DNA from 4 places in the Streptomyces sp. NPDC102462 genome. Region 4 is predicted to be linked to each of the others. Evidence: riboswitches for the same ligand, from Rfam matches in the RefSeq annotation. Region 4 holds a riboswitch; each other region holds the start of a gene.
What was found. A riboswitch is a leader RNA that binds a small molecule or an ion and turns the genes downstream of it on or off. The one in region 4 is predicted to bind cyclic di-AMP.
Positions count from the first base shown of each region.

Region 1 (7,368 bases), on a different contig from region 4:
GTACACCGGCGACTCCTGGCAGGCCGTCCGGCAGGCCCACCTGAAGGCGCTGACCTCCGCCCCGCACACCACCGGCCAGCCTTTGGCCCTCGGTACCGTCAAGGCAGCGGTGCCGGCGGTCGGCGGCTGGTACGACCCCTGCCACGACACTGTCCTCCGTCTGGTCGAACGCCTTCCCCACGACCGCGTCCGCGGGTCGATCGGCCCCTGGTCGCACCCCTACCCCGACCGGGACCTGTCACCCGGACCGGCGATCGGCTTCCTCCAGCAGACCCTGCGCTGGTGGGACCACTGACTGAAGGGCGGCCCGCCGTCCGACCCTCCCCACGGCTCCGTGTCCGCCACTTCCCGTGGCCCCGCGGGCGCCGCCCCCCTGGCTCCGTGGGCGCGCGTCCGGTGATGTCCGAACCGGTCCTGCGCGCGTACGTCGTCGAGTCCACCGCCCGGGCGCGCCCCGCGCCGCCGGGTCGGCGAACCCGGCTGGCCGTCCCCCAACGTGACGAGCATCGCCCACGAGCTATCGGGCACCCCGGTCCTGGCGCGCTCCCTGTGCACACCGGCGTGGACGCAGGCCGCTTCCGCCCGGTCGGCAACGAGACCGACGTGCCGCCCGACCAGCGGGCCGAGGACGTACGGTCCGCCTGCGTGACCGAGGAGAGCTGGGCGCTCGGGCGGCCCAGGATGCGGCTGCGTCTGATCCGCCGGGCGCCGCGGACGCAACTGGCCATCTGGGCTGCGACGTCGCCCCGGACGGCGCGTCGACCCTGGTCGCCAGGGGCGTACTGGACCCGGCGTCACCTGACCACCAGGAGGCGGCGCCCCGGCCCCGGTTGCCACTCAGGAGGCGAAGGAAGCGAAGGAGGCGATCGTCGAACTGGGCGGCGCCGGATACGTCTTCCCGCCCGGTCACCGCATCCGCCGCACGGTCTCCTCCGAGTACTGGCCGCAGGTCTGGCCATGGCCCGAATCGGCGGAGCCGGTGGTGCGGGACGTCGCCGTGGACGAGTGGCGGCCGGAGGTGTCCCCGTGCCGCGAGGGCACGCGCGCGTACCCGGGCGGTCTGGAGTGGACCGAGGACGCGGCGGAGACGTACTCGACCGCCGGGAACGACCTGCCGTCGGCCCGCGCCCGTTCGCAGCGCCCGGTGCGGCCGCACCGCCCGGATCCGCCGTGGGAGGCGACGGTCCAAGTCCGTTCGGAGATTTCCTGTGACGTCGGCCACCCGGGGAAGCGAATTCCGCGACCCATGGGATGAAGTGACCGATTTGCCGCTATTGGCGCCTCAATTCCCCTTGATGCCGAATGCACTTGAGCCTCAAGGGGAGTGACTTGGGTCACCCTTTACCGTAGCGCCACACCCCACCCGCACCCCCCACCACCCTTTCCCTAATGCCCAGTTGACCCTTGGCAATAGCAAAGGATCAAGCGACCCATACATCTCAATCGCATGTCAATTGGTACGAGCAGGGAATCCACCACTTGTTTCCGACATGTGCGGTCGCATAGCTTCCGGGCCAGTCGGATGGACGCCGAATCCTGCCGCCACCCGACGTGACCCATCGACGAACCACATTTCGTACGGCAGGAGCGGGGGACCCAGGTAGGCCGCCGGGCCGGACGGCACAGCCGACCGGAACGGCTAGGGGTGAAGTCGCGCCGCCTTTCGGCGGCCGGCCGGGCATCTCCCCAGCCCGAACCCGACAGCTCACCTCGCAGGCGCCGGAGAGGAACAACGCCATGTCTGCAGCCGCTCGGCACCGCCGCCCCCGCACCAACCGCCTCGTCCGCACCCTCGCCGTGGCCGGCACCGGAGCCGCCGTGCTCGCCCTGCCGCTCCTCGGCGCCACCGGCGCCCACGCGGCCACCCCCGCGACCGTGACGACGGCCGGCACGACGCCTGCCGGGTACCCGGACAACCTCGACGGCTGGATCCGCGAATCGCTCGCGATCATGGCGGAGAAGAACATCCCCGGCACCTACAACGGCATCCACCGCAACATCATGCGCGAGTCCTCGGGCAACCCGCGGGCCATCAACCTCTGGGACTCCAACGCCGCCAAGGGCATCCCGTCCAAGGGCCTGCTCCAGGTGATCGACCCGACGTTCAACGCCTACCACGTGGACGGGACGTCGTACGACATCTACGACCCGGTCGCCAACATCACGGCCGCCTGCAACTACGCCGCCAAGCGCTACGGCTCGATCGACAACGTCAACGGCGCCTACTGACGCACCCCGTCACGGAAACAGTCTTTCGAGGACGACGGCCACGCCGTCGTCCTCGTTCGACAGGGTGACCTCGTCGGCCACCGCCTTCAACTCGGGGTGTGCGCCGGCCATCGCCACCCCGTGGGCGGCCCAGTCGAACATCGGGATGTCGTTCGGCATGTCGCCGAAGGCGACGGCCCCTTCAGGAGCCAGCCGAAGGTGCTCGGCGGCCAGCGCCAGACCCGTGGCCTTGGTGATGCCGCAGGGCTGCAGCTCGACGGTCCCGGGCCCCGACATCGTCACGGTCGCCAGGGAACCCACGACCGCGCGCGCCGTCGCCGCCAACTCGTCGTCCGACAGGGCGGGGTGACGCAGCAGCACCTTGCTGATGGGCGCACACCACAGATCGTCGCGCCGCTCGACGCGGACGGCGGGCAGCGTCGGATGCGGCATCAGATAACCGGGCTCGATGAGCGTGAGCCCGCTCACCCCGTCCTGGTCGACGGCCGCGTACACCTGCCCCACCTCGGCCTCGATCTTGCCGAGCGCGGTCTCGGCCAACTCCCGGTCCAGGGTGACCGACCACAGCAGGCGGTCCGTGGCGGCGTCGTACACCTGCGCGCCCTGTCCGCACACCGCGAGCCCCCCGCGGCCCAGCGTGTCGAGCAACGGCCGCACCCGTGGCGCCGGGCGCCCCGTGACCACCAGGTGCCGGGCGCCGGCCCGTGCCACGCGCGCGAGCGCGGCGAGGGACCGGTCGGAGAGCGTGTCGTCGCCACGCAGGAGCGTTCCGTCAAGGTCGGTGGCGACGAGTGAATATGCGGGAGGAGCGGCCATGACCAGAGAATACGGACAGCGGGCCGCCGCGACTCACCGCTCCTCGCGGCCCCTTGCGTTCCTCCTGCTTGAGACGGAGGCCGCGGCGACACGCTCGTCCGGTGTGGCGCGTCCTCAGGCGTGTGCCGCCACCAGGTGCTGCGCCAGGCGCGGCGAGGCGAACTCGGTGCCGCACACGAAGCGCATCACCGGGCCGTAGGAGGCCGCGGCGGGCAGACCGGTGAAGTAGAGGCCGGGGACCGAGGAGACATGGCCGGGGCCGAGTTCCGGAGTGCCCCGGCTGGCGGCGAGCCCGGCTCGGATGCCCTGGCTCAAAAAGCCCATCGCGGCTATGTCGACGCGGTAGCCGGTCGCCGCGATGAGATGGTCGGCCGGCAACCGGCCGGTGGCTCCGGTGCGGGTGCGGACCGTGAGGACCGGCGTGCCGTCGGGGGCCTCCGCGCCCATGACGCGGTCGATCTCCGCGACCCGCACCTTGCCTTCGAAGCGGTCCCGCAGCCACCAGGCGCCGAGCGGGCCGCACACCCTGCGGACCAGGTAGTGCCGGGTGTGCGCGGGGAGGTGGCGATAGGAGTGCGCGTAGCGGCTGAGGGCCCACAGCGACCAGGCGCGGCCGAACGGCGACTCGGGACGCAGCCGCGGCTGCTGCCACGGCGGGGCATCGAAGCCGACGCGGCGCCGCGCGACCACGCGCACGCGTGCGCCCGCCTCGGCCGCCAGCGCCGCGGTCTCCAGCGCGGACTGCCCGGCGCCCACGACGATCAGCTCCTTGCCGGCGAACCGGGTGAGGTCATGGTGCTGGGAGCTGTGGGAGACCGGGCCCGTCGGGGCGGGTCCGTCCGCCGCGGCGGCGGCCAGCACCGGGGGCAGATGGGACAGGCCCGACAGCCCGGTGGCGATCACGACGGCGCGGGCCGGGAACGACTCGCCCGAGGCCGGCCTGACGTCGAAACCGCCGCCTGGGCGCCGGTCGACCGAGACGACCCGGACCCGCTCCAGGTCGGGCACCAGCTCCCGCTGGAACCACTCCCCGTAGGAGAGGAACGTCTCGACGGGGACGATGTCCTCGTCGGCGACCAGCCGGGGTATGCCCGCCGCGTCGCAGTAGTCGGCCAGGGTGTGGCCGGGCTGCGGGGCGTCGATGCTGGAGGCCGCCGGGGTCGACTTCAGGAGCATCCCGGCGGGCATGTGGTCACGCCAGCTCGCCATGGGGTCGCCGAAGACACGCACGGGGATCCCGCGCGCCTTGAGATGGGCAGCGGTGGACAGGCCGAAGGGTCCGGCACCGATGACTGCTACCGGTTGGATCACGTGGTCCCTCCCCGGACGTGACGCCTACTTCGTGGCGCTGGTCGTACTGCCGCGGCGGGCCGGCCCGCCGGATCTGACAGAGGTGGCCGGGCCCGTCCCGCACGGCGGGTCCACGCCTGCGGCCTGTGGCTTGTGTGGCCGGTTGTTGTTCCCCAAGGGACCGGACCCACCCCGCCCGTGTCCCCTCAAAGGACGCTAAGCCGGAATTGCCCCCTCCGACAACAGGGCCTATTCGGGCATTGCGCACTCTTCAGACACTGCCCAGGGAGGCAACCCACCCGTAACGTGGTCCGCGATCCACGGCACACATGACCATGCACGGCACGGATGAGAGTGAGGCAGCACCCATGCCCCCCTTCGACGTCCCCGAGGGCGATCCCTTCGGACCGCACAACCTTCCGTACGGTGTGTTCTCGCCCACCGGCAGCCAGGAGCGGCGGGTCGGCGTGCGGCTCGGCGACCATGTGCTCGACGCGGGCGCCGCGGCGGCCGCGCTCGGCTCGCCGTACGTCTCGCTGCTCGCGCGGCCCACTCTCGGCCCGCTGCTCGCCGCGGGCCGCACCACGTGGTCGGACGTCCGGCGCGCCCTGACTGCGTGGCTGACGGTCCCCTCCCACCGGGAGACGATCGAACCGCTCTTCCACCCCCTGTCGTCGGTGGCTCTGCACCTCCCCTTCGAGGTCGCCGACTACGTCGACTTCTACTCCTCCGAACACCACGCCCGGAACGTCGGCCGGATCTTCCGCCCCGACGCCCCGGACTCGCTGCCCCCGAACTGGAAGCACCTGCCGATCGGCTACCACGGCCGCGCCGGCACGGTCGTGGTCTCCGGCACCGACATCGTGCGGCCGTCGGGCCAGCGCAAGGCCCCCGCGGACCCGGCACCGGTCTTCGGCCCCTCGGTCCGGCTGGACATCGAGGCCGAGGTCGGTTTCGTGGTCGGCGTGCCGTCCACGCGCGGCGAGCCGGTGGCGCTCGGCGACTTCCGGGAGCACGTCTTCGGGCTGTGCCTCCTCAACGACTGGTCCGCGCGGGACATCCAGGCCTGGGAGTACGTCCCCCTCGGCCCGTTCCTCGGCAAGTCCTTCGCCACGTCCGTGTCGGCGTGGATCACCCCGCTGGAGGCCCTGGAGGACGCCCGGGTGGCACCGCCGCCGCGCACCCATCCCCTGCTGCCGTATCTGGACGACTCCGGCTCCGGCGACGAGCCCGGCGGCTACGACCTGCGGATCACCGTCGCGATCAACGGTCATGTGGTGTCCGAGCCGCCGTTCTCCGCCATGTACTGGACCGCCGCACAGCAGCTGGCCCACCTGACGGTGAACGGTGCCTCGCTGCGCACCGGCGACCTGTACGGGTCGGGAACGGTGAGCGGGCTCGAGCCGGACCAGCGCGGCTCGCTCCTCGAACTGACCTGGAACGGCCAGGACCCCCTCGAACTCCCCGACGGCAAGCGGGCGTTCCTGGAGGACGGGGACGTCGTGACCCTCTCCGCCTGGGCACCGGGCCCCGGCGGCGCCCGCGTGGGACTCGGCGACGTCACCGGCCGCGTGACCGCACAGCCTGACCGGAACTCCTGACGCGCACCCGCCAGACACCGAACTCCTGATACGCACCCACCCGCCACCGGCAGCCGCCCCCAGCCCGGCGACCGGCGACGGGACCCGGCCAACAGACGGGACCCGGCCGACACCGGGGCGGGGGCCCACAGCGGGGCTCGGGCCGGCGGCGGGGCGATGGGCAGGCCGGAACAGGTGAGGGGTCTGTTCGGCGTTGACCCCTGACTCCGGCCGCCCATCGCCGTCATACTTGCGGGCGGGACACCGCACCACCCGACGCACCGACTGCCGTGCACCACCGGCACCCGCCCCTTCCTTCCGACCAGGAACCGGAGCCCCTGGCATGACCGTCTGCCTGCTCCTGCTGAGCGTCGTAGCCGTGACGTCCGCCGTGCCGGCACCCCGCGCGCTGACCCGGGCGGCCTGGACCGAGCGGGAACCCGTGGTCGCCCTGTGGGTGTGGCAGTGCCTGGTCGCCACCGTGCTGCTGTGCTGCCTGGCCGCGCTGACCCTGGGTGCCGCGGCCGTCTTCCACACCGTGCGCGACCAGGTCTTCGCCCCCGCTCCGCCGGCCGTCGCCGCCGCCTACGACCTGTCCACCGCCCCGGTCTGGGCCGTCGCCCTCACCCTGCTGCTGGCGTGCGGTGCCGCGTGGACGACGGCGATGCTCGCCCGTGAGCTGACCGAGGCGCGCCGACGCCGCGGCCGGACCCGCGCGCACCTGCGCGAACGCGCCCCCGACCTGCCGGCGGGGCTGCCCACGGCCCGCGGACCCATGCTGGTGCTGGAGGACGAATACCCCGACGCCTGGTGGATGCCGGGCCATCCGCCGCAGCTGGTCGTCACCACCGGGGCGCTGCACCGTCTCACCGACCACCAGCTGGATGCCGTCCTCACCCACGAGCGCGGCCACGCCCGCGCCCACCACGACTGGCTGCTGCACCTGTCCACCGCGCTGGCCACCGGCTTTCCCCGGGTCCCGCTGTTCGCCCACTTCTGCGACCAGACCCACCGGCTGGTGGAGCTGGCCGCCGACGACACGGCGTCACGCCGCTGCGGCCACCTCACCACGGCCCTCGCCCTGATCGAGCTGAACCAGCACCGCGGGGTGCTGTCCTGCGCCTCCAGCCGACGCCTGCTGGGCGAGCGCGTGGACCGCCTGCTGGAGCCTCCGCCCCGGCTGCTGCGCAGGCACCGGGCCCTGACGACGACGGTGGCCGCGCTGGTGCCCCTGCTGCCGCTGCTGATCACCTTCGCCCCGGGGCTGACGGCGCTGTCCTGACACACCCCGGGCCAAGGGCGGGACCGAGCCCCGGGCAAGCGTCCCCGGTGCCTGCGGTGCCCGCCTAGAACCAGTCCTCCGGCTCGGGCTCGGCGTCCGGGTCGGGCCCGCCGCCGTCGTCCGCAGCCGCACCGCCCGCGGCGGGCGCGGTGACGGTCGGGTCGGCCGCGG
Region 1 covers NZ_JBIWKB010000018.1:90,611-97,978, forward strand. The annotation lists gene ACIRFL_RS17960 (CocE/NonD family hydrolase) at 1-295, shown strand, start outside; cyclic di-AMP (ydaO/yuaA leader) riboswitch at 1,551-1,732, shown strand; gene ACIRFL_RS17965 (transglycosylase SLT domain-containing protein) at 1,738-2,229, shown strand; gene ACIRFL_RS17970 (HAD family hydrolase) at 2,239-3,045, opposite strand; gene ACIRFL_RS17975 (FAD-dependent oxidoreductase) at 3,160-4,356, opposite strand; gene fahA (fumarylacetoacetase) at 4,704-5,936, shown strand; gene ACIRFL_RS17985 (M56 family metallopeptidase) at 6,259-7,197, shown strand; gene recQ (DNA helicase RecQ) at 7,262-7,368, opposite strand, start outside.
Region 1: another riboswitch for cyclic di-AMP. It lies ahead of ACIRFL_RS17965 (transglycosylase SLT domain-containing protein); the one in region 4 lies ahead of ACIRFL_RS12520 (transglycosylase family protein).

Region 2 (7,368 bases), on a different contig from region 4:
GCGGTGGTCAAGAGCCTCGCCTGACCACTCGCTCGACACCGGACGGAAGCGTGCCGTACGACTCGTTTGACCTTGACATGTGCGTCAAGGTTGCAGGCTTGAGCCATGAACGACTCCGCCCTCTGGCACACCGAATTCGGCGACGGCACACCGATCGTCCTGATCCACGGCTACACCATCGATCACCGGCTGCTCCTGCCGCTGGAACCCGCCTTCACCGGCCGGTCCGGCTGGCGCAGGCTGTACCCCGACCTGCCCGGGCACGGCAACAGTCCGCGCCTGTCCGGCCCGACGTCGGCGGCCACGATGGCCGACGCCGTCATCGACTGGATCCGCGCCACCGTCGGCGACCGGCCCTTCGCCGTTCTCGGGCAGTCCTTCGGCGGGCAGATCGCCCGCGCCGTGACCGCGCGCTTCGGTGAGCAGGTGCTCGGCTCCGCGCTGCTCGTTCCCGTCGTCCGCTGGGGCGCCGAACGTACCCTGCCCGACAGCACCGTGGTCGAGCGCGACGACGCACTCCTTGCCCGCCTCGCCCACGAAGAGGACCTTCAACTGTTCCGTGCCGTGATGGCCCGCCACACCGAGGAGAGCTGGGCTCTCTTCGAGGAGCACATCCTCCCCGGCTGGCGGGTGCACGACCGCCGTGCCGCCGCCGAACTCGACGCGGACTTCCTCCTGCCGCAGTGGCCCGAGAGCCCGGGCGTGGTCCACCACGGCCGGCATCTTCTGCTCACCACACGTCAGGACGCCCTCGTGGGCTGGCGTGACCAGCTTGCCCTGCTCGACCACTACCCCCGCATGACCGCTGTGGTCCTCGACGGCGCCGGTCACAACCCGCAGGTCGAGTGCGCACCCGCGGTCCGTGAGGTGATCGGAGGCTGGCTCGACACCCTTCCGCGACCGAACTGAAGGCCGCGCGGGTCCGGGGGGTTATCCGTGTGCTCGCGGTCCTGCGCATGGCGTACACTGGTGGAACACCGACGCGGGGTGGAGCAGCTCGGTAGCTCGCTGGGCTCATAACCCAGAGGTCGCAGGTTCAAATCCTGTCCCCGCTACTGAAGGCTCAGGGCCGGAATCCAGTACATGGATTCCGGCCCTGAGTTTTTTCCGCCCACGGTGACGCGGCTCGCTCACGGATACGCGACCCGCTCACGGTCACGAGCCCACCGTCACGAGCGGTGATCGGACGACCGCCCTCCGCATAACAACTGACACACCGTCAAGTCCCATGGGTTGCCCGAGTTTCCGTGCGCCAGGGGCCAACTCGCCCGGTTTTCGCCGGTCATGGGCGGTAAATTCCCGTCCGAAAGCGTTAACGATCAAGTGGAACGGCTTGGAATCTGCCCGCCGGGTCTATTAACGTTCGATAACGCAGCGCGGTCGTCCCAGCCGTCACAAGAGGCGGCTCCGTGCTCACGCGCCGAATCCCGCAAGGGAACCGGGGAACCACCACCTTGGGGTGAATCACGCGGACACCGCCGTGGAGACACGGCCGGTATACGCGCGTAGGAGACCTTCCTGCTCCGAACCCGTCAGCTAACCCGGTAGGCGGAGGAAGGAAAGGAGCACGCCCGAGTGGCGTCCAACCGGCCCGCCCCACAAGCCCCGTTCGCGCCGAGCCAGTACGGCACCGAGACCTTCGGCTACGGCACCTACCGCACCGACGAGGGCCCCTGGGAGGAGTGGAACCCCACCGAGGACTCCATCCGCCCGCTGCGCGGCCGGCACCGCGTCGCCAAGCAGCGTGGCGGCGGCGGACTCGCCCGCAGCTCCGCGGTCCTCGGCGTCGGCGTGATAGCCGCCGTCGGCGCGGGGGGCATGGCGAGCGCCAACACCGGCAAGCCGCCGGTGTCCATCTCCATGCCCGACCTGCCCTCCGTCGGCTCCCTGCTCGGCGACGGCGCCGGCGCCCAGGCCACCAAGGGCTCCGCGACCGCCCTGAGCAGCGTCGGCGTGACCGAGGCCGACAGCGCCGAGGGCACCGCCGACGCCGGCGAGGCGCTGCGCAACCGCATCATGGCCCAGGCCGAGCAGCAGCAGGGCCAGGCCGAGACCAAGGCCGTCGCCGCGGCCGTGTCCGCCGCCGACCAGGAGGTCGCCGACGCGGCGGCCAAGGCGGAGAAGGAGGCCGCGGCCCGCGCCGCCGCCGCCAAGGAGAAGGCGGAGGCCGCCGCCAAGAAGAAGGCCGAGGAGGCGCGGCTGGCCGCGCTGGCCAAGCAGTACACCCTGCCGACCTCCTCGTACACGGTCACCGGCACCTTCGGCCAGGCCGGCTCCATGTGGTCCTCCGGCTACCACACCGGCCTCGACTTCGCCGCCCCCACGGGCACACTGATCAAGGCCGTCCACACCGGCACGATCACCGAGGCGGGCTGGGCCGGCTCCTACGGCTACCGCACGATCCTCACCCTGGACGACGGCACCGAGCTGTGGTTCTGCCACCAGTCGTCGATCAGCGTCAGCGTCGGGCAGAAGGTCAACACCGGGGACGTCATCGGCCGCGTGGGCGCCACGGGCAACGTCACCGGACCCCACCTCCACCTGGAGGTCCACTCCGGCGGCGCGTCCAGCGGCATCGACCCGATGGCCTGGCTGCGCGGCAAGGGCCTCAACCCCTGACCCAGACGCCAAGGGCCTCAACCCCTGACCCCCCCGGCACATCCCCGCACACCCCCCGGTTCCCCGGCGGTCCTGGCGCCCATCCCCCCGACGTCAGGGCTGCCGGTCCGGTGTTTGCACGGTCTTTGCGTACGGCGCTGGAATCGAGGCTTCCGGCGGGCGCGTTGAACCCGAGTATGACTTCCCTTCGACAACTGGGCCCCTCCGATCTTGAGGTCTTCCCGCTCGCCCTCGGCGGCAACGTCTTCGGCTGGAGCGCCGACGAGCCCACGTCCTTCGCCGTCCTCGACGCCTACACGGCCGCCGGCGGCAACCTCATCGACACCGCCGACTCCTACTCGGCATGGGTCGAGGGCAACAAGGGCGGCGAGTCCGAGACGATCATCGGCAAGTGGGTCAAGGCGCGCGGCAACCGCTCGGACGTCCTGATCGCCACCAAGGTCAGCCAGCATCCCGACTACCCGGGACTGTCCGCCGCCAACATCAAGGCCGCGGCGGACGCCTCGCTGCGCCGGCTCGGCACCGACCACATCGACCTCTACTACACGCACTACGACAAGCCGGACGTGCCGGTCGAGGAGATCATCGGCGCGCTCGACGCACTGGTGCGGGCCGGCAAGGTGCGGCACATCGCCGCGTCCAACATCAGCGCGGAGCGGCTACAGGCGTCCCTTGACTTCTCCGACCGCGAGGGCCTGGCCCGGTACGTGGCGCTCCAGCCGCACTACAACCTGGTCTCACGCGACACCTACGAGGGCCCGCTCCAGGACGTCGCCGCCCGCGCCGGCCTCGCCGCGCTCCCGTACTACTCCCTGGCCGCCGGCTTCCTCACCGGCAAGTACCGCCCCGGTACGACCGTGGACAGCGTGCGGGCCGGGGGCGCGGCCAAGCACCTGCGGAGCGAGCGCGGCCAGAAGGTCCTCACGGCCCTGGACGAGATCGCCGCCGCCCACGGTGTCGCCGTGCCCAGCGTGGCACTGGCGTGGCTCGCGGCCCAGCCGACGGTGGTCGCCCCCATCGCCTCGGCCCGGACGGTGGACCAGCTCCCGGCCCTGCTCGCCGCGGCCGACCTGACCCTGACGCAAGAGGAGACCGACCGCCTCACCCAGGCATCGTCCTGACTCCACGCCCCCCTGCCGGCGTTCGGGGGGCTTCGCGGTGGGGTGGCTCGGGTCGGCGTCCAGGGTTATGACCGGTAAGGGTTGTACGTCGGGTACGACACCGTCGGATGGGCGGGGGGCGGCACCGAGTAGCCGTACGGCGTCGGTGCGCCGGGACCCGGCCACGTCGGCGCGTTCGACCGGGCCGCGTACTCCAGAGCCGGCCGTGCCACCTCCCGCCGCTGCCACAGCTCGGCCAGCAACTCCCGCTCCCGTACGACGAAGTCCGCGCCCGCCCGTCCCCGCCGGCCGCGCTGCCGCAGGAACGCCAGGGACGTCGCGTACGCCTCGTACTGGGCCACCACCCGCGCCGCCTGCTTGCCGAGGTGGTGACCGGCGTAGTCCCGGGCCAGCCGCCGCGCCCCCATCGAGCCCAGCGCGAACGGCTCCGCGGGCCCCAGCCAGCCCGCGAACACATACGCCGGCAACTCCTCCCGCACCATCCGCAGCTCGCGCTGCCGGGTCCAGATCGCCAGCCAGGTCAGCAGCCCGAACGCGGGCACCATGAACGCGCCGTACACGGCGAAGAACCCGTACTCGCCGAAGGTGGACGAGCCGTTCCAGAACGCGTGCATGCCCATGGCCAGCAGCAGCCCGCACAGCGGCAGCAGGACCCGCCGCGCGGGCCCGCGGTCCGCGGCGCGCGCGGCGACGCCGAAGCCGATGCCGGTCAGAACGGTGAAGAGGGGGTGCGCGAACGGGGACATGATGACGCGCACGAAGAAGGTGGCGGCGGTGACGGAGGCGATGCCGCGGTCGCCGGTGAGCTGGTCCGTGCCGAAGGCCGTACCGAGGTAGAGGATGTTCTCGGTGAAGGCGAACCCGGTGGCGGTGACCCCCGCTATCACCACCCCGTCGACGATCCCGGTGAAGTCGCGCCGGCGGAAGAGGAAGACCAGGAGGACGGCCGCGGCCTTGGCCGTCTCCTCCACGACGGGCGCTATGACCGTGGCGCCGAGGGTGTCCGCGCTGGTCGGATCCGCCGTCGTCGTGGCTATCCATCGCGTGGCGAAGCTGTTGGCGACGATGGCTATCAGCGCGGCCGCGCACGCACCCCAGGCGAACGCGAACAGCAGGTTGCGCCAGGGTCCGGGCTCGACCCGGTCGAGCCACCGGAAGGCCGCCAGGAGCAGCGGCACCGGCAGCACGGCGAGCCCCAGGCCGACCAGGAACCCCTCCGTGCCGGTCTGCTCGCGCACCAGCGCCAGGATGACCAGCCCGGAGACCGCGAGCAGGATGATCAGCGCTCCGTAGCGCACCCATCCGCGCTGCCACCAGCGCACGGCCCGGAACGGGCGGTCACCCGCGTCGGCGGGGTACGTCGGGTACGGGGAGGAGGTGGCCACGGCATCGACCCTAACGATCACCTGACGATGGATCCGGTGGGGGAACCGCTGTCATCGCCGTTCTGGCTGCTGCCCCCGGTGCGGTACGCGGCGGAAGAGCAGATCGTTCACGACATGACCCTTGTCCAGTCCCTGGGCCTCGAAACGGGTCAGCGGCCGGAACCCGGGACGCGGCGCGAAACCGCCGTCCGGCCGGGTGTTCTCGAAGTCCGGGTGTGCGGTCAGCACGTCGAGCATCTGCCCGGCGTACGGCTCCCAGTCCGTCGCGCAGTGCACGAGCGCACCGGGCCTGAGCCGGGAGGCGGCCAGCGTGAGGAACTCCGGCTGGATCAGCCGGCGCTTGTGGTGCCGCTTCTTGGGCCAGGGGTCGGGGAAGTAGACGCGCAGCCCGTCGAGCGAGTCGGGGCGCAGCATCTCGCGGAGCAGGATGATGGCGTCCCCGTTCGCCACCCGGATGTTGGACAGCCCCATCCGGTCGGCCAGATTGAGCAGGTTGCCCTGTCCCGGGGTGTGCACGTCCCCGGCGAGGATGTTGACCTCGGGGTCCGCGGCGGCCATCTGCGCGGTGGCCTCGCCCATGCCGAAGCCGATCTCCAGCACCACGGGCCGTTCGTTGCCGAACAGCTCCTCCAGGTCGACGGTCCGCTGTCCGTCGATGTCCAGGCCCCACTTGGGCCACAGCCGCTGCAACGCGTCCGCCTGCCCCGTGGTCACCCGGCTGCGGCGCGGCTGGAAGCTCCGGATCCGCCGCTCGAAGTGCGAGCCGGCGGGGTCGGCCCGGGGACCGTCCGGGAACCGCGGCTCACCCTTGGCCCGGGTGTGCCGGATGGAGACGCCCGGGGCATGCGGGTGCGGCAGCTCACCCGGGGTGGCCGGGTGGGCGCCAGGGGTTTCGGGTGTGTTCACGGAGTCAGCCACAGTGACTCGATTTTATGTGCTCCCCAACAAACCAAACGGCCCCCCAACACCGGCACCGCGTCAAGCGCCCCTGCACAGGACCGCTCACACACCCCGCCAAACAACGCCCACCCCACACTCGGCACGCAGCTCCCCACCCCACCACCTGCAACGCTCCTCCCTGCCCCCCAGGTCCGTCGGGTCGGTCGCGCCTGAGGGTTCTTGCTCCTGCCCGTCGACCGCAGGTTCGCCCGGTGGGCCCCGGTCCGTCCCCGTCCCGTGGGTTCCGGCTCGTCCCCGACGGCTCTCGTTCCTGCCCGACCGTCCAGGTCCGCCCCCGTCCCCGACCACCCCAGGTTCGTCCCGTCGGTCGCGGCTCGCGCCTGAGGGTTCTTGCTCCTGGCCGTCGGCCGTAGGTTCGCCCTGTGGGCCCCGGCCCGTCCCCGACGGCCCCGCTCATGCCCGACCGCCACAGGTTCGCCCCGTCGGCCCCCGCTCCTCCCTGTCGGTCGCGGCCTGTCCCCGACGCCCTCGGCTCCTGCCCGACCGCCCCAGGTCTGCCCCGTCGGTCGCGGCTCCTCGCCGACCGCCCCAGGTCCGCCCAGACCGCCCGACACCGTCCAGGCCGTCCCGGAACCTTCCTGGCCGTCCAGGGCCCTCCCGGCTGCCCTCGGTCCTTCCTGGCGTTCGGGAGCGTCCCGGCCGCCCCGGGCCTCCTGGTCATCCGGAGCCGCCCCGTGTCCGGCACTTTTCCCGGCGGCCCCCGGGTCTTTCCGGTTGTCCCCGGGGCCTCCCCGACCGCTCTCTGTCCGTCCTGGCCGCTCGGCCCCTCCCCGCCCCCGGGTCCGTCCTCGCTGTCCCGGGCCCCCGGTCGCCGGGGTTTCCCGGTCGGGTTTGCGGGGGCTGGGGTTTCCCCGGTCGGCCGGGCGCGTTCGGAGCGGCGGAGGGGGCGTCACACGGCGTCGAGGGCGGTCAGCGCCCTGTGGGCCACCTCTCTTCCGATCGGCAGGCAGGCGGTGGCCGCGGGCGACGGCGCGTTGAGCACATGGATCGCCCGCGGCCCCTCGCGGAGCAGGAAGTCGTCCACCAGCGTCCCGTCCCGCAGCAGCGCCTGCGCCCGCACCCCCGCGGCGGCCCGCACCAGGTCGTCCCGCGTCACGGCCGGCAGCAGTCTGCGCACCTCCATGGCGAACGCCCGCTTCGACACCGAGCGGTGGAACTCCCCGGCCCCGTACCGCCAGTGTCTGCGGGCCATGTGCCAGGCGCCGGGCCAGGCCAGCGTCCCGGCCACCTCGCGCGGCCGTACGGTCCCCCAGCCGTACCCCTCCCGGGCCAGCGCCGGGACC
Region 2 covers NZ_JBIWKB010000042.1:17,592-24,959, reverse strand. The annotation lists gene ACIRFL_RS29885 (MerR family transcriptional regulator) at 1-24, shown strand, start outside; gene ACIRFL_RS29880 (alpha/beta fold hydrolase) at 106-909, shown strand; tRNA gene ACIRFL_RS29875 (tRNA-Met) at 982-1,055, shown strand; cyclic di-AMP (ydaO/yuaA leader) riboswitch at 1,409-1,568, shown strand; gene ACIRFL_RS29870 (M23 family metallopeptidase) at 1,576-2,619, shown strand; gene ACIRFL_RS29865 (aldo/keto reductase) at 2,796-3,740, shown strand; gene ACIRFL_RS29860 (PrsW family intramembrane metalloprotease) at 3,806-5,125, opposite strand; gene trmB (tRNA (guanosine(46)-N7)-methyltransferase TrmB) at 5,177-6,043, opposite strand; gene lhgO (L-2-hydroxyglutarate oxidase) at 6,975-7,368, opposite strand, start outside.
Region 2: another riboswitch for cyclic di-AMP. It lies ahead of ACIRFL_RS29870 (M23 family metallopeptidase); the one in region 4 lies ahead of ACIRFL_RS12520 (transglycosylase family protein).

Region 3 (7,368 bases), on a different contig from region 4:
ACGCCAGGCGGCGCTCCTCCTCCAGTTCCTTGGTCTGGCCGAGGGCGCGCATGTGCGGGAAGACGCCGTCCTCCATGCCGGTCAGGAAGACCACCGGGAACTCCAGGCCCTTGGCGGTGTGCAGGGTCATCAGCGTGATGACGCCGTCGCCCTCCTCCTCGTCCGGGATCTGGTCGGAGTCGGCGACCAGCGCGACCTGCTCCAGGAAGTCGGCGAGCGTACCGCCCGCGGCCTCTCCCTCGCCGCGCTCCTGCTCGAACTCCAGGGCCACCGAGGCGAGTTCCTGAAGGTTCTCGATCCGGGTCTCGTCCTGCGGGTCGGTCGAGGACTGCAACTCGGCGAGGTAGCCGGTGCGTTCGAGCACCGCCTCCAGGACGGTCGCGGGGCCCGCGCCGGACTCGACGATGGTGCGCAGCTCCTCCATCAGCGCGTTGAACCGCTGGACGGCGTTGGTGGACCGGGCGGCCATGCCGTACGCCTCGTCCACGCGGCGCAGCGCCTGCGAGAAGCTGATCTTCTCGCGCTGCGCGAGTGCGTCGATCATCGCCTCGGCGCGCTCGCCGATGCCGCGCTTGGGCACGTTCAGGATGCGGCGCAGCGGGACCGAGTCCTCCGGGTTGGCCAGCACCCGCAGATAGGCGAGGACGTCGCGGACCTCCTTGCGTTCGTAGAAGCGGACGCCGCCGACGACCTTGTAGGGCAGGCCGACGCGGATGAAGACCTCTTCGAAGACACGGGACTGGGCGTTGGTGCGGTAGAACACGGCGACATCGCCGGCCTTGGCCTCGCCCGCGTCGGTCAGCCGGTCTATCTCGTCGGCGACGAACTGTGCCTCGTCGTGCTCGGTGTCCGCGACATACCCGGTGATGGTGGCGCCCGCGCCCGCGTTGGTCCACAGGTTCTTGGGGCGGCGGGACTCGTTGCGCTCGATGACGGCGTTGGCGGCGGACAGGATCGTCTGCGTGGAGCGGTAGTTCTGCTCCAGGAGGATCGTCGTCGCGTCCGGGTAGTCCTCCTCGAACTGGAGGATGTTGCGGATGGTCGCGCCGCGGAAGGCGTAGATCGACTGGTCGGCGTCGCCCACGACGCACAGTTCGGCGGGCGGCAGGTCGTGCTCGCCCGGCGGCACGTCCACGGGGTGCTCGGCGGTCCCGACGAGTTCGCGCACCAGGGCGTACTGCGCGTGGTTGGTGTCCTGGTACTCGTCCACGAGTACATGGCGGAAGCGGCGGCGGTAGTGCTCGGCGACGTCCGGGAAGGCGCGCAGCAGGTTGACCGTCGTCATGATCAGGTCGTCGAAGTCGAGCGCGTTCGCCTCGCGCAGCCGGGACTGGTACAGCGCGTACGCCTGGGCGAGGGTCTTCTCGAAGCTGTCGCCGGCCTGGGCGGCGAAGTCCTCCTCGTCGATCAGCTCGTTCTTCAGGTTGGAGATCTTGGCGCTGAAGGACTTGGGCGGGAAGCGCTTCGGATCGAGGTCCAGGTCGCGGCAGACCAGGGCCATCAGCCGCTTGGAGTCGGCGGCGTCGTAGATCGAGAAGGACGAGGTGAAGCCGAGGCGCTTGCTCTCCCGGCGCAGGATGCGCACGCACGCGCTGTGGAAGGTCATCACCCACATCGCGTTGACGCGCGGGCCGACCAGCTGCTCGACGCGTTCCTTCATCTCGCCCGCGGCCTTGTTGGTGAAGGTGATCGCGAGGATCTGCCCCGGGTGCACCTTGCGCTCCGCCAGCAGATGGGCGATGCGGTGGGTGAGCACCCTGGTCTTGCCGGAGCCTGCGCCGGCCACGATGAGCAGCGGGGAGCCGGCGTGCACGACGGCGGCGCGCTGGTTTTCGTTCAGCCCGTGCAGGAGCGTGGCCGGGTCGATGACCGGCCGTGGGGCGCCGTTGCCGTAGTAGGAGTCCCGGTCCGGGGGCACGTCGAACTTCCCGCCGAACAGATCGTCCGGAACCGGCTCCGGAGCGTGATCGTCCTCGGGCGGTGGCGGGGGCTCCTCCTCCTGCCCGCGGGGGGCTCGGAGGTCCGCCAGGAAGCTGTCGTCAAAGAGGCTGCTCATCGCTCTCCGAGTCTAGGCCGCGCCACCGACAACCCGCCGCCGCCCCGGGAAGACGGCCGGTTCCTGCGGCGGATCCGGTGCGGGCGCGGGCCGCACAGACCGCTCACCGTACGGAATCACCCTGTCACCCAGACGGAATCCCTCCGTCAGGTCACGAAAATGTATCGGGCATATCACCCATCAACCTTCACAGGGACCACACGAGTTGGCTAGCGTGCCGGGCAGGCCGTACGACCCCCACCGGCGAACGTCGCCGGGCCGCACGGCCTCCGCCGAGTCCGGCGCGCCCGCATGGTGCGCGGAGCCGGGGACCCACACCGACCTTGGGGTGAATCGGCCCAACCCCCGCGCGGGGAACGGCCGTAGGGCAACCCTTCCGAACCACCCGCCCGAACCCGACAGCTAACTCGGTAGGCGGAACACGGAAGGAGTCGCCTCCCTTGGCGTCGCATCGCAAGTCACGCTCCGCGGGTACCCGCGCGGCCGGCATACGGACCCCCGCCCTGGCCACCGCCGCCCTCACCTCCGTGGCCCTGCTCTCCCAGACGGCGAACGCCGCCCCCTCCCCCGACGGCGACCGGCCGAGCGTGGAGGAGGTGCAGAGGAAGGTCGACGACCTGTACCGGCAGGCCGAGTCGGCGACCGAGAAGTACAACGCGGCCAAGGAGAGGACCGGCAAGCAGCGCAAGCAGGTCGACACCCTCCTGGACGACGTCGCCCGGCGCACGGACCGGCTCAACAAGGCCCGTGAGGAACTGGGGGCGTTCGCCGCCGCGCAGTACCGGACCGGGGCCGCCGCCCCCGACACCGCCACCTTCCTGCTCGCGGACACCCCGCAGGACTACTTCGACCGGACGCAGCTGATGAGCCGGCTGACCTCGCGCCAGAAGACCGCGGTCGACGACTACGTCACCGAGCAGTCGACGACCATGAAGAAGCGGCGGGAGGCCACGAAGAGCCTGGAGACACTGACCGAGTCGCAGGACGAACTCCAGACCGCCAAGGCCACCGTCCAGAAGAAGCTCTCCACCGCGCGCCAGTTGCTGTCCAAGCTGACGGCGGAGGAGAAGGCACGGCTCGCGGCGATCGAGAAGCGCAAGCAGCAGGAGGCCGCGCGGAAGGCGGCCGAGCTGGCCAAGAAGCAGGCGGAGCAGGAGGCGGCCCGGCAGAAGAGCGACGCGTCGAACTCCACGGACTCCTCGTCGTCTTCTTCGTCTTCTTCCCCTTCCTCCTCTTCGTCGTCTTCTTCGTCTTCGTCCGGCTCCGGCTACGCCACCAAGGCCGAGAAGGCGATCGCGTTCGCCCGCGCGCAGATCGGCAAGCCGTACGTCTGGGGCGCCACCGGACCCGACTCCTACGACTGCTCGGGGCTCACCCAGGCCGCCTGGAAGGCCGCGGGCGTCAGCCTGCCGCGCACCACCTACAGCCAGGTCGAGGCCGGCACCACGGTCTCCCTCGCCAACGCACAACCCGGTGACCTGGTCTTCTTCTACGACGACGTCAGCCACGTGGGTCTCTACATCGGCAACGGCATGATGATCCACGCCCCGAAGCCGGGCGCCTACGTCCGCGAGGAGTCGATCTACTACGCGGGGGACTCGATCATCCACAGCGTGGTACGGCCGGCCTGAGCCGGTCGGGCTGCGCGCCCACGCGCGCGTGGCGGCGTTCCTGATCCCTCCGTGTCCCGCGCCCGCGCGTTTTTGCGACGTACGCGCGCGTGCCACGCCGTCGGTGCGCCCGGTGCTCCCTAGCATCGGGCGCATGCCCGGCACCTCACCCCTTCGCGCCTGGTGGGCGCAGCGTCCGCCGGCGGCCGGGGCCGCCGTGATGGCGACCGGCATCGTCTCGGTGGGGCTGCACCTGACCGGGTACGAGGTCCTGTCCCTGATCACGCTGGCGCTGGGCTGTGTCGCCTGGCTGGCGCTGGCCGCTGACTGCGCCGCGGGCATGCTGCGCGACCGGCAGCGGTGGCTGGCCGCCGCGCGGACGCCGGGCGCGCTCAGCGCCGTGGCCGCGACGACCGTGCTCGGCACCCGTATCTCCGCGCTCGGCGGGCACACCCTTGCCGCGGCGTTGCTCGCGCTGGCCGCCGTGCTCTGGCCGGTGCTGCTGTTCCTCGTCGGACGGGGCCTGCGGCGGCGGATGCCCGGGGCGGTGTTCCTGCTCTGCGTCGCCACCCAGGGACTCGCCGCGCTCGGCGCCACCCTGGCCGTCGCGGAGTCGACGGCGTGGCTCGCGCACACGGCGCTGGTGCTGTTCTGGCTGGGGCTTGCCCTGTATCTGGTCGCGCTGGCCCGGTTCGACGCCCGGCAGGTGCTCGACGGTGCCGGGGACCACTGGGTGCTGGCCGGCGCGCTCGCCATCTCGGCGCTGGCCGGGGCGAAGCTGATCACCGCAGGCGGCCCGGAGCTGTACCTGTGGAACGAGGACGACCAGGACGTCCTGCACAACGTGACCGTGGGGCTGCTCGCCCTCGACCTGGCCTGCTACGTCGTCCTGGTGCTCGCGGAGGTGGTCAGGCCCCGCCCGCGCTACGACGTGCGCCGCTGGTCGACGGTGTTCCCGATGGGGATGACGGCGGTGGCCTCGCTGGCCGGGGCGTCGGCCGTCGGCACCCCGTGGCTGCGGGGCCCCGGGCACGTGCTGCTGTGGGTCGCCGTCGCGGCCTGGCTGGCGGTGGCCGCGGGCGCGGTGGTGACGGCGCGCGCCGGGATCAGAGCGGCGGGCCGCGTCTGACGCTGCCGTACGTCACGTCCACAGCACGGCGATGAAGACGTTCGCCGTGGTCAGCAGGCCCACCACGCCGAACAGGTTCTTGTCGACGCGCTCCTCGTCCCGCTTCACGTAGACCAGTCCCAGGATGACGATCAGCAGGGCCAGCTTCACGCCGATCTTGATGTTGTTGACGTGGTGGTCGTCGGCCTGGTTGAGGCCGACCAGGATCACTCCGGTGACCAGCATGGTCAGCGCGCCGTGCAGCATGGCGGGCACGAACCGGGCGGTGCCCTGGCCCATCGCCTTCATCTGGGTGAGGAAGCCGCCGAGCAGGCAGGCGATGCCGATGATGTGCAGGCCGACGAAGAGATGGGTGAGTACGTCCATGGCCCCGGAGCCTAATCAGGGGCCCCGCACCCGACGGCCACCGGCCCCCGGCTGACCGCGTCCCATAGCACCCCGGGTGCCGCGCACGCCCCGGAAGTGCCGCTTCGGTCAGCGCGTCATGCGAAGGCGGCGACTCCGCACCGCCATCACGGTCACATACGGTCACCTGCCGCTGTGCCGCTGCCAGTTCCGTACATCCCGTTACCGACTCGTCACCATCGGCCCTAGCGTCCTCCACCAGCGACCGGCTCCCCGTGCCGGACGCGGCAACCGCACTCAGGAAAGGACGTGACGGTCGAGGTGGCAGCGCACCGCAAGCCCCGGCACCGCCCGCTCGGCGGCAACACGGCCCGGACGGCCGCCACCCTGGCCCTGGCGGGCGCGGCGACGGCGACGGCCTTCGAGGGCACCGGACATGCCGAGCCGGAGCTGACGCCGACCGAGGTCGAGGCCAAGGTCGACAAGCTGTACCAGGAGGCGGAGGTCGCCACCGAGAAGTACAACGGGGCGAAGGAGAAGGCGGACACGGCGCAGCGGCGACTGAAGTCCCTCCAGGACGAGACGGCCCGCAGACAGGAACGGCTCGACTCGGCTCGCAACGCGCTGGGCAAGGTCGCGGCGGCGCAGTACCGCAGCGGCGGCGTCGACCCCGCCGTCCAGCTGGCGCTCTCCGACGACCCGGACCGGTTCCTGGAGGGGACCGCGTTCGCCGAGCGGGCCGGCGACCGCCAGTCGGCGGCGGTGGCACGGGTACGCAAGCAGCTCGGGGAGATCGAGCGGCTGCGCGGCGCCGCCCGGATCGAGCTGTCCTCGCTGCGGTCCCGGCAGGCCGAGCTGAAGCGGCGCAAGGAGACGATCACGGAGAAGCTGGACGAGGCCCGGCAGCTCCTGGACCACCTGTCGCCTGCGGAGCGGGCCCGGGTCACGGCCGACGGCGGCACGGGCGGCCATGCCTCGCGCGCCGCCGCGGGGGACGGGCGCACCGCCCTGCCGGCCGCGGGTCCGGCCTCGGCACCCGGCTCCCGCGCGGCGGCCGCCGTGGCGTACGCCTACCAGAAGCTCGGCAGCCCCTATGTGTGGGGCGCGACCGGCCCGCACGCGTTCGACTGCTCGGGCCTCGTCCAGGCCGCCTACCGCTCGGCCGGCATCGCCCTGCCCCGCACGAGCTACGCCCAGATCGGCGCTGGCCGGCGCGTCGCCCGCTCCCAACTGCTCCCCGGCGACCTGGTGTTCTTCTACTCCGGTGTCAGTCACGTCGGGATCTACGTGGGCAACGGGCAGATGATCCACGCCCCGAACCCGTCCACGCCGGTGCGTCTGGCCCCGATCGACCAGATGCCGTTCGCGGGGGCGACCCGGGTGGCGTGAGGCCTTCGCACGGCGCACCGGGCCGCGCCCCGGAGCCGGCCGGCCCTGCTCACACCAGCCGGCGTGCCGTCGCCCAGCGGGTCAGTTCGTGGCGGTTGGACAGCTGGAGCTTGCGCAGCACCGCCGAGACATGGGACTCGACCGTCTTCACCGAGATGAAGAGCTGCTTGGCGATCTCCTTGTACGCGTAGCCGCGGGCGATGAGGCGCAGCACCTCCCGTTCCCGCTGGGTGAGCCGGTCGAGGTCCTCGTCGACGGGCGGGGCGTCGGTGGAGGCGAAGGCGTCGAGGACGAAGCCGGCCAGCCGCGGCGAGAAGACCGCGTCGCCCTCCTGGACGCGGAAGACGGAGTCGACGAGGTCCGTCCCGGTGATCGTCTTGGTGACGTAGCCGCGGGCGCCGCCGCGGATCACCCCGATCACGTCCTCCGCCGCGTCCGACACGGACAGCGCGAGGAACCGCACGGGCCGCTCGGTGTCGGCCATCAACGCGGCGCAGCGGCGCAGCACTTCGACCCCGCCGCCGCCCGGCAGATGCACATCGAGCAGCACCACCTCGGGCCGGGTCGCGGTGATCACCGTGACCGCCTGGTCCACGTCCGCGGCCTCGCCGACGACCTCGACACCGGTCTGCTCGGTCCGGCCGATCTCGGCCTGCACTCCGGTGCGGAACATACGGTGGTCGTCGACGAGGACCACGCGTACGCGACGCTCGCCCGCACCGTCGGCGGGCCCGTCCCCGCCGGCCGGCTCCGCCGCCCCCGCCGTACCGTTCGCCTCGGTCGGGTCGCTCATGACGTCTTCTCCGCCCTCTCCATCTCCAGCTCGACCTCCGTGCCGC
Region 3 covers NZ_JBIWKB010000002.1:255,929-263,296, forward strand. The annotation lists gene pcrA (DNA helicase PcrA) at 1-2,056, opposite strand, end outside; cyclic di-AMP (ydaO/yuaA leader) riboswitch at 2,317-2,488, shown strand; gene ACIRFL_RS03325 (NlpC/P60 family protein) at 2,497-3,687, shown strand; gene ACIRFL_RS03330 (tellurite resistance/C4-dicarboxylate transporter family protein) at 3,821-4,795, shown strand; gene ACIRFL_RS03335 (hypothetical protein) at 4,808-5,161, opposite strand; gene ACIRFL_RS03340 (NlpC/P60 family protein) at 5,462-6,529, shown strand; gene ACIRFL_RS03345 (LuxR C-terminal-related transcriptional regulator) at 6,579-7,322, opposite strand; gene ACIRFL_RS03350 (PspC domain-containing protein) at 7,319-7,368, opposite strand, start outside.
Region 3: another riboswitch for cyclic di-AMP. It lies ahead of ACIRFL_RS03325 (NlpC/P60 family protein); the one in region 4 lies ahead of ACIRFL_RS12520 (transglycosylase family protein).

Region 4 (7,368 bases):
CCGGAGCTGGTCGACGCCTGCGCCGGCGGGCACACGGTGGTGGTCGTGGCGACCGGTGAGGGCGAACCGGCCCTCACCGACGGACTGGCCCGCCTCGCCGGCTCCGGCCGCGTCCGGATGCCCGCGCTGGAACTGCTCCCCGCGTCCTACGACCTGCCGGGCGCCCGGCTCCTCGACCTCGTCCAGGTCATGGACCGCATCCGCGCCGAGTGCCCCTGGTCGTCCCGCCAGACCCACCAGGGCCTGGCGAAGTACGGCATCGAGGAGGCGTACGAACTGGTCGAGGCGATCGAGGCCGGCGACCGCGACGAACTCCGGGAGGAGTTGGGTGACGTCCTGCTCCAGGTCGTCTTCCACTCCCGCATCGCCGAGGAGGACACCGACGCACCGTTCTCCATCGACGACGTGGCCGGCGGCATCGTCGCCAAACTGATCCACCGGCACCCGCATGTCTTCGGCGACGAGACGGCCGAGACCCCGGAGGACGTCAAGGAGCACTGGCTGCGCACGAAGGCGGAGGAGAAGCGGCGCGCCTCCGTGACCGACGGCGTCCCGCTCGGCCAGCCCGGGCTCGCCCTCGCCGCCAAGCTCGCCTCCCGTGTGCGTACGGCCGGGCTGGAGGTGCCGCTGCCGCGGGGCGAGGGCATCGGATACGAACTGCTGGCGCTGGCGGCGCGGGCCGAGGCGGAGGGCGTCGACCCCGAGGCGGCGCTGCGGGCGGCGGCCCGGGCCTTCCGGGACGCGGTGCGCACGGCGGAGGGGGTGGACGCCTAGGTATCCCCGGCATCGCTCGGGTCAACGGGGCACCGCCCGGGACCGGTTCGGGGGCCGCCCGGCGGATCGATCGCTGAGAAGGCCCGGTGAAGTACGCTGCGGGGCGCGATCAGCCACCACGGTGCCGCGGACGACCGACGGCACATCGCGGCGCATCCAGCGGAGCGCTTAGTACCGTGGGTCACACGGGTGGCCGCTATGCGTGGGAGCGTTGCATGGAGCGGGAGTTGGAATGGCTCGTGGGCAAGCTCCAGGAGATGCCCGACGCACAGCGGGAGTTACGGTTCCCGGGGTATGCGAGTCCGGAGTCGATGCGCAGCTATCTGCTCGCACTGCGGGAGCAGAGTCCGGAGGCGTACCGGCAGTTCGTCGACCGGATGAGGACCACCGGCCGCCCCACGGACGCCCCTGAACGGTGGTTCCCGCCCTACCCCGACTCCCCGCACCCCGCCCCCTCGCACCCCGATTCCCCGTACGCCGACTTCGACAGCCCCGACTTCGACAGCCCCGGGTCCGACAGCCCGGCCGATGCCGCCGCCCAAGGCACCGACCCGTACGGCTCCGACACCGACACCCGACACAACTCCCTTGTCAGCGAGGCCCTTTCCAGTTCCCTTCCCAGCGCTCCAGAGTCCGTCGACGGCCGCGCCGCCGACCTCCGCGCCGCCGACCCCCTCGCTGTCGACGCCCGCGCCGCCGACCCCCTCGCTGACCCTGGTCCCGCCGACACCCGCTCCGGCCGTGCCGGCCAGGCCCCCGCCCCCTCCGACGCCCTCCGCCACGACCACCCCCGCCCGCCGGCTCCCGCGGCCTCGGCGCCCGCCGGAGTCGACGTTCCCGCTCCCGCCCCGCTCGCCGACCACGTCGACTTCCGTGACGCCACCTTCCACGCGGATGTCATCGGCGTGCAGCACCACCACTATCCGGCCGTGCCGATGCCCACGCCGGTGCAGTGGAGCCCCGTGGACGAGGTGGACCCCCTGGAGTTCGGGGTGCAGCCGACCCGGCTCGTCCCCGGGCTGCCGGAAGTACCGCCGTACGTCCCCCGGGACTGCGACGGACAGCTGCGGGACCTGCTGCTGGAGGGCGGCGGGCTGGTCGTGGTCCTGGGCGAGCGGTCCGTCGGCAAGTCGTACACCGCGTGGAACGCCGTGCGGTCGCTGGCGGAACAGGGGTATCTGCTCTACGCCCCCGATCCGCAGGAGGATCTGCGCGCGCTGCCCACCGGGCCGAAGGGCGACGCGGGCAAGCGGGTCCTGTGGCTCGACGAACTCAGCGACCACCTCGGCGGCAGAAGCGGACTGGACCGGCGGCTGCTGGGACGCTTCGCCCACCGGGGCGTGGTGGTGCTGGGCACGATGGAGCCGGAGGAGTACTACCGGCGCCGGTCCGGGACCGGGCCGGGCGAGGGCGTGCTGACGCGGGCGCGCACCGTCGCGCTGGCCCGCGAGTGGAGCGAGTCGGAGCTGGCGCGGCTGGCCGGGCACACCGACGACCCGCGCGCCTACCCGGCCTATATGTGGAGCGGGCGGGAGGGCGCCGCCTCCTACTTCGCGATCGGGCACCTGCTGTTCGACGAGTGGCAGCGCGCCGGCACACAGGCCGAGCATCCGCGCGGGCGGCTGCTGGTGCGGGTGGCCGTCGACCTGGCGCGCTGCGGTGTCACGGAGGCCGTGTCGGTGGAGCTGCTGCTGCGGGCGGCGGGCTGCTATCCGGCCGAGGGGGTCGAACGGGAACCCTTGGAGGCCGCGCTGGCCTGGGCCACGGCACCGATGTTCGGGATATCGGGGCTGCTCGTGGAGGGGGAGACCGGCGGCACCTGGCGGGCGTACGGGGCGCTCGTCGCGGAGGCGCTGCGGACGGGGGACCTGCCGCCCGTTCCGGACGGGGTGTGGTGGACCCTGCTGGGCGACCGGGAGGTCGACCGGGCGGCCGTCCTGGACGCGGCGAAGGCAGCGCTGCGTGCGCGGGTCGAGGGCGGCGACGTCCCGGTGATGGTGCGGTTCGCGGCGCTGACCGAGGGCGAGGAGCAGGAGGGCTGGTACCGGAGGGCCGCGGACCTCGGTGACGACCGCGCGGCCCTGCTGCTGGCGACGCTGCTGCTGCGCCGCGGCGAGGACGGCCGGGCGATCCCGTACCTGGAGATGGCGGCGCGGCGGGGCGTGGCGGAGGCGGCCCGGCAGCTCGCCGTGATCTACGAGGTCCGCGCCCGGTACTGGCGGGACCGGAGCCTGGTCCGCCCCGCGCCGCCCGATACGGTCGGGGAGTGACCGACCAGCCCCACCCGCCGAAGCACGCCCCCGCCGCGCCCGACCTCTTCACCTGGGAGTTCGCCGCGGACCCCTACCCGGCCTACGCCTGGCTGCGCGAGCACGCCCCGGTGCGCCGGACGGAGTTGCCGAGCGGGGTCGAGGCCTGGCTGGTCACCCGTTACGCCGACGCCAAGCAGGCCCTGGCCGATCCGCGGCTGTCGAAGAACCCGGCGCATCACGACGAGCCCGAGCACGCCCGTGGCAGGACCGGCATCCCGGGGGAGCGCAAGGCCGAGCTGATGACGCATCTGCTGAACATCGACCCGCCGGACCACACCCGGTTGCGCCGGCTGGTCAGCAAGGCGTTCACGCCACGGCGGGTCGCCGAGTTCGCCCCGCGCGTGCAGCAGCTCACCGACCGGCTCATCGACGGGTTCGCGGACCGGGGCAGTGCCGACCTCATCCACGAGTTCGCCTTCCCGCTGCCCATCTACGCGATCTGTGACCTGCTCGGCGTACCGCGCGAGGACCAGGACGACTTCCGGGACTGGGCGGGGATGATGATCCGGCACGGCGGCGGGCCGAGGGGCGGCGTGGCCCGGTCGGTGAAGAAGATGCGCGGCTATCTGGCCGAGCTGATCCACCGTAAGCGCGCGGCGCTGCCCGCCGAGCCCGCCCCCGGCGAGGACCTCATCTCCGGGCTCATCCGCGCCTCCGACCAGGGCGAGCACCTGACCGAGAACGAGGCCGCCGCGATGGCCTTCATCCTGCTGTTCGCCGGGTTCGAGACGACCGTCAACCTGATCGGCAACGGCACGTACGCGCTGCTCACCCACCCCGAGCAGCGTCACCGTCTGCAACGCTCCCTCGCGGCCGGGGAACGGGACCTGCTGGCGAGTGGCGTGGAGGAGCTGCTGCGCTACGACGGCCCGGTCGAGCTGGCCACCTGGCGGTTCGCCACCGAGCCGGTCGGCATCGGCGGGCAGCGGATCGCGGCCGGCGACCCCGTTCTCGTCGTCCTCGCGGCGGCGGACCGGGATCCGGAGCGGTTCGCCGACCCGGACGTGCTCGATCTCGGCCGGCGTGACAATCAGCACCTCGGCTACGGCCACGGCATCCACTACTGCCTGGGCGCGCCGCTCGCCCGGCTGGAGGGCCGGTCCGCCCTCGCCACCCTCCTCACCCGCCTGCCCGACCTGCGACTTGCGGTGGATCCTGCCGATCTGCGGTGGCGCGGCGGGCTCATCATGCGTGGACTGCGTACTTTGCCCGTTGAGTTCACGCCCGTCCGGGAAGAGAACGGAATGGGGGATTCCGAAGCCCCTTGCCCCGACGGAAGATGACAGACCCTCAAGTTTGTGATCTTCACGTGATCTGCGCGGCATGAACTTGTGACAGGCGATCGTGTGCCGATACGTTCACCCATCGGTGCGGCATTCCGGCGTGGCCTGCCGCGCCGGTCAGTGCTGTCGCGCGAAAGGCTTCCGCATGCTCTCCGGGAACGGTCGTCACCGTCGCCCCCGTCAGGCTCCGGCCTTCGTCGTCGCGGCCGGAGTGACCGGCTCCGCGATCGCCATTCCGCTGCTCGGCGCCACCGGCGCGAGCGCCGCCGACGGCACCACATGGGACCGGGTCGCCGAGTGCGAGAGCGGCGGCTCGTGGAGCGCCAGCACCGGCAACGGGTACTTCGGCGGGCTGCAGATCTCGCAGCAGGACTGGGACAGTCACGGCGGTCTTGAGTATGCGACGACCCCCGACCAGGCCAGCCGTTCACAGCAGATAGCCGTCGCCGAGAAGATCCTCGCCGACCGGGGCACCACCCCGTGGGCGACCTGCGCCCTGCTGTCCGGGCTCACCTCGACATCGGGTTCCGTCGGCGTCGACACCGGCGTGACGGACGGCGGTTCCTCCGGCTCGAAGGGCTCCACCAAGTCCTCCGGGCCGTCAGATGCACAGAAATCGCTGGATTCCACCGATTCGCCGGGAGAATCCGGCTCCTCCGACTCGTCTGACTCGTCCTCATCCTCCGGCCCGGCGGCTTCCGGCGCGGAGACCTCGCCGTCCGCCTCGCCCTCGCCGAGCGAAAGCGCCGGCCGCGATGCGGGGGACGGCCGTACGGCCCCCGCCGAGCCCGGCGGGTCGGGCCCGTCCGAGCCCGGCGCCTCGCCCGAGGGCGGCTCACCCACGGAGGAACCCGAGTCCGCGGCCTCGGACAATTCCTGGCGCAGCGGAGGCTCCTGGAGCCTCGTCGACACCGGATCCCTCGGCGGCGGTCGCCACCGGGGCGACAGCGCGGACGAGAACGGGGCGAGCGGTACGGCTGACCAGGGGTCAGGCCCGTCCGGGCGGCACGCCTACACCGTCCGCGTCGGCGACACCCTCGCCTCCATCGCCGACTCCCTTGACGTGGACGGCGGCTGGCGCGCGCTCTACGCCGCCAACGAGAAGGCCATCGGTGCCGACCCGAACCACATCGCCGCCGGTCAGACCCTGGACGTCGGGGGCGAAACGGGCGAAAAGTAGCGGGAGCTGACGTCCTGTTTCGTGGGCGATATCCGGTTTGCTCAAAGTGTGGGATGAGTCTCAGAAGCCCTGATCGTCTTTGAAATTCCGGCGATCGCGTGCCTACGGTCATGACCGCTCGCCACCGCGAGCCCCGGCTGCCGCAACGCCGAGTCCTGCCAGCGGCCGTACGGGAACAGTCGTCGCGTCAAGCGCCGTAGGCAGGAGCGGGGGACCCAAGGTAAGTGCCGCGCCGGTCGGTTGACCGAAGCGGCTCGGGGTGAAGCCACGCCTCCACACGGAGACGTGGCCGGGCAACTCAACCGGCCCGAACCCGACAGCTCACCTCGCAGGCGTCGGTGAGGGGAACCTCCATGCTGTTCTTCGGCAAGGGCAAGCACCGTCGTCCGTCCATCACCCGAGTCGTGGCGCTCGCCGGTGTCACCGGCGCGGCCGTCGCCGCGCCGCTGATGGCGGCCGGCAACGCCTCCGCGGCCACCGCCTCCGAGTGGGACACCGTCGCCCAGTGCGAGTCCGGCGGCAACTGGTCCATCAACACCGGCAACGGCTACTACGGCGGCCTGCAGTTCTCGGCCTCCACCTGGGCCGCGTACGGCGGCACGCAGTACGCGGGCACCGCCGACAGGGCCAGCAAGTCGCAGCAGATAGCGATCGCCGAGAAGGTCCTCGCGGGCCAGGGCAAGGGCGCCTGGCCGGTCTGCGGCAAGGGCCTGTCCGGTGCCGTCTACGGCGGTGGCTCCGCGTCCGGCGGCAACACCGGCTCCTCGAACACCACCACGGGCAGCGGCACCTCGAACTCCGGCAGCGGCACCGGCTCCTCGAACGCCGGCACCGGCTCCTCGAACAGTGGCGCCGACCGCTCCACCGAGCGGCAGTCCGCCTCCCGTTCCGCCGACCGTCCGGCCGCCGGCAAGACGGTCACCACCCCGACCGGCAAGACGGTCAAGAAGGGTGACGGCGAGTACAAGGTCGTCACGGGCGACACCCTCAGCTCGATCGCCGAGCGGCACGGGGTGAAGGGCGGCTGGCAGAAGCTGTTCCAGCTGAACCAGGACATCGTCGCGAACGCCGACCTCATCTACCCGGGCCAGCTGCTGCACCTGAAGTGACAGCAGGCCGGCAGCCCGGCCACAGCCCCGGCACAGCGGCGCCCCCACCCTGGGGGCGCCCCGTGCCCGCCCCGTCCCCACGGAACCCCCGCCCCGACGCGTCTTCCCCCGTACGCGCCGGGGCGGGCCCTTTCCCCAAGCTCCCCTGACTCCGCCGCCCCGCTGCCAGGCCCCCTCGCGGCCCCGCCCCGGTTTCCCGGCCCGCGTCTACGGCAGCTGCGCGCCAGCCTCCGCTCCCCGGCCCCCTTCCCCACCTCTGCGGCCCCGCCCCGCCTGTTTCCCCGGCCGCCCACCTCTTCGGCCCGCCCCGCCAAGACCGCTCCAGCGCCGCCCGCCCGGCGCTGCCCCAGGGGCCGCTTGCAGCGCCGTGTTCAGTGCCGCCCCCCCCATGGCTGTTCAGCGCCGTCCCTCCGGTGCCGCCCGGCCGTCCTTGTCCAGCGCTTCCCGCCGAGAGGCCGACTCTCGCGGTTCCCCTGGAGCCCGCGAGGCTGTTCGAGGCAGCCGCCCCTCCGCAGGGCCCTCGGGCGCCCACAGTCCCGCGCGCCTCACTTCCCCCTGCCTTCCCCTCGCCTTCTCCCCGTCTTCTCCCGGCCGCCCCCTCCCCGCCGCTTCCCGTCCCCCGTCGCGTCCGTCTCCTCCCGTGACGCGCCCGCGATTTCCGCACCGCCCTTTGTTCCGGTTGGAAACAATGTGTACCGTCAGCCTGTCGT
Region 4 covers NZ_JBIWKB010000011.1:47,575-54,942, reverse strand. The annotation lists gene ACIRFL_RS12540 (nucleoside triphosphate pyrophosphohydrolase) at 1-774, shown strand, start outside; gene ACIRFL_RS12535 (hypothetical protein) at 990-3,044, shown strand; gene ACIRFL_RS12530 (cytochrome P450) at 3,041-4,369, shown strand; gene ACIRFL_RS12525 (transglycosylase family protein) at 4,515-5,549, shown strand; cyclic di-AMP (ydaO/yuaA leader) riboswitch at 5,732-5,899, shown strand; gene ACIRFL_RS12520 (transglycosylase family protein) at 5,903-6,658, shown strand.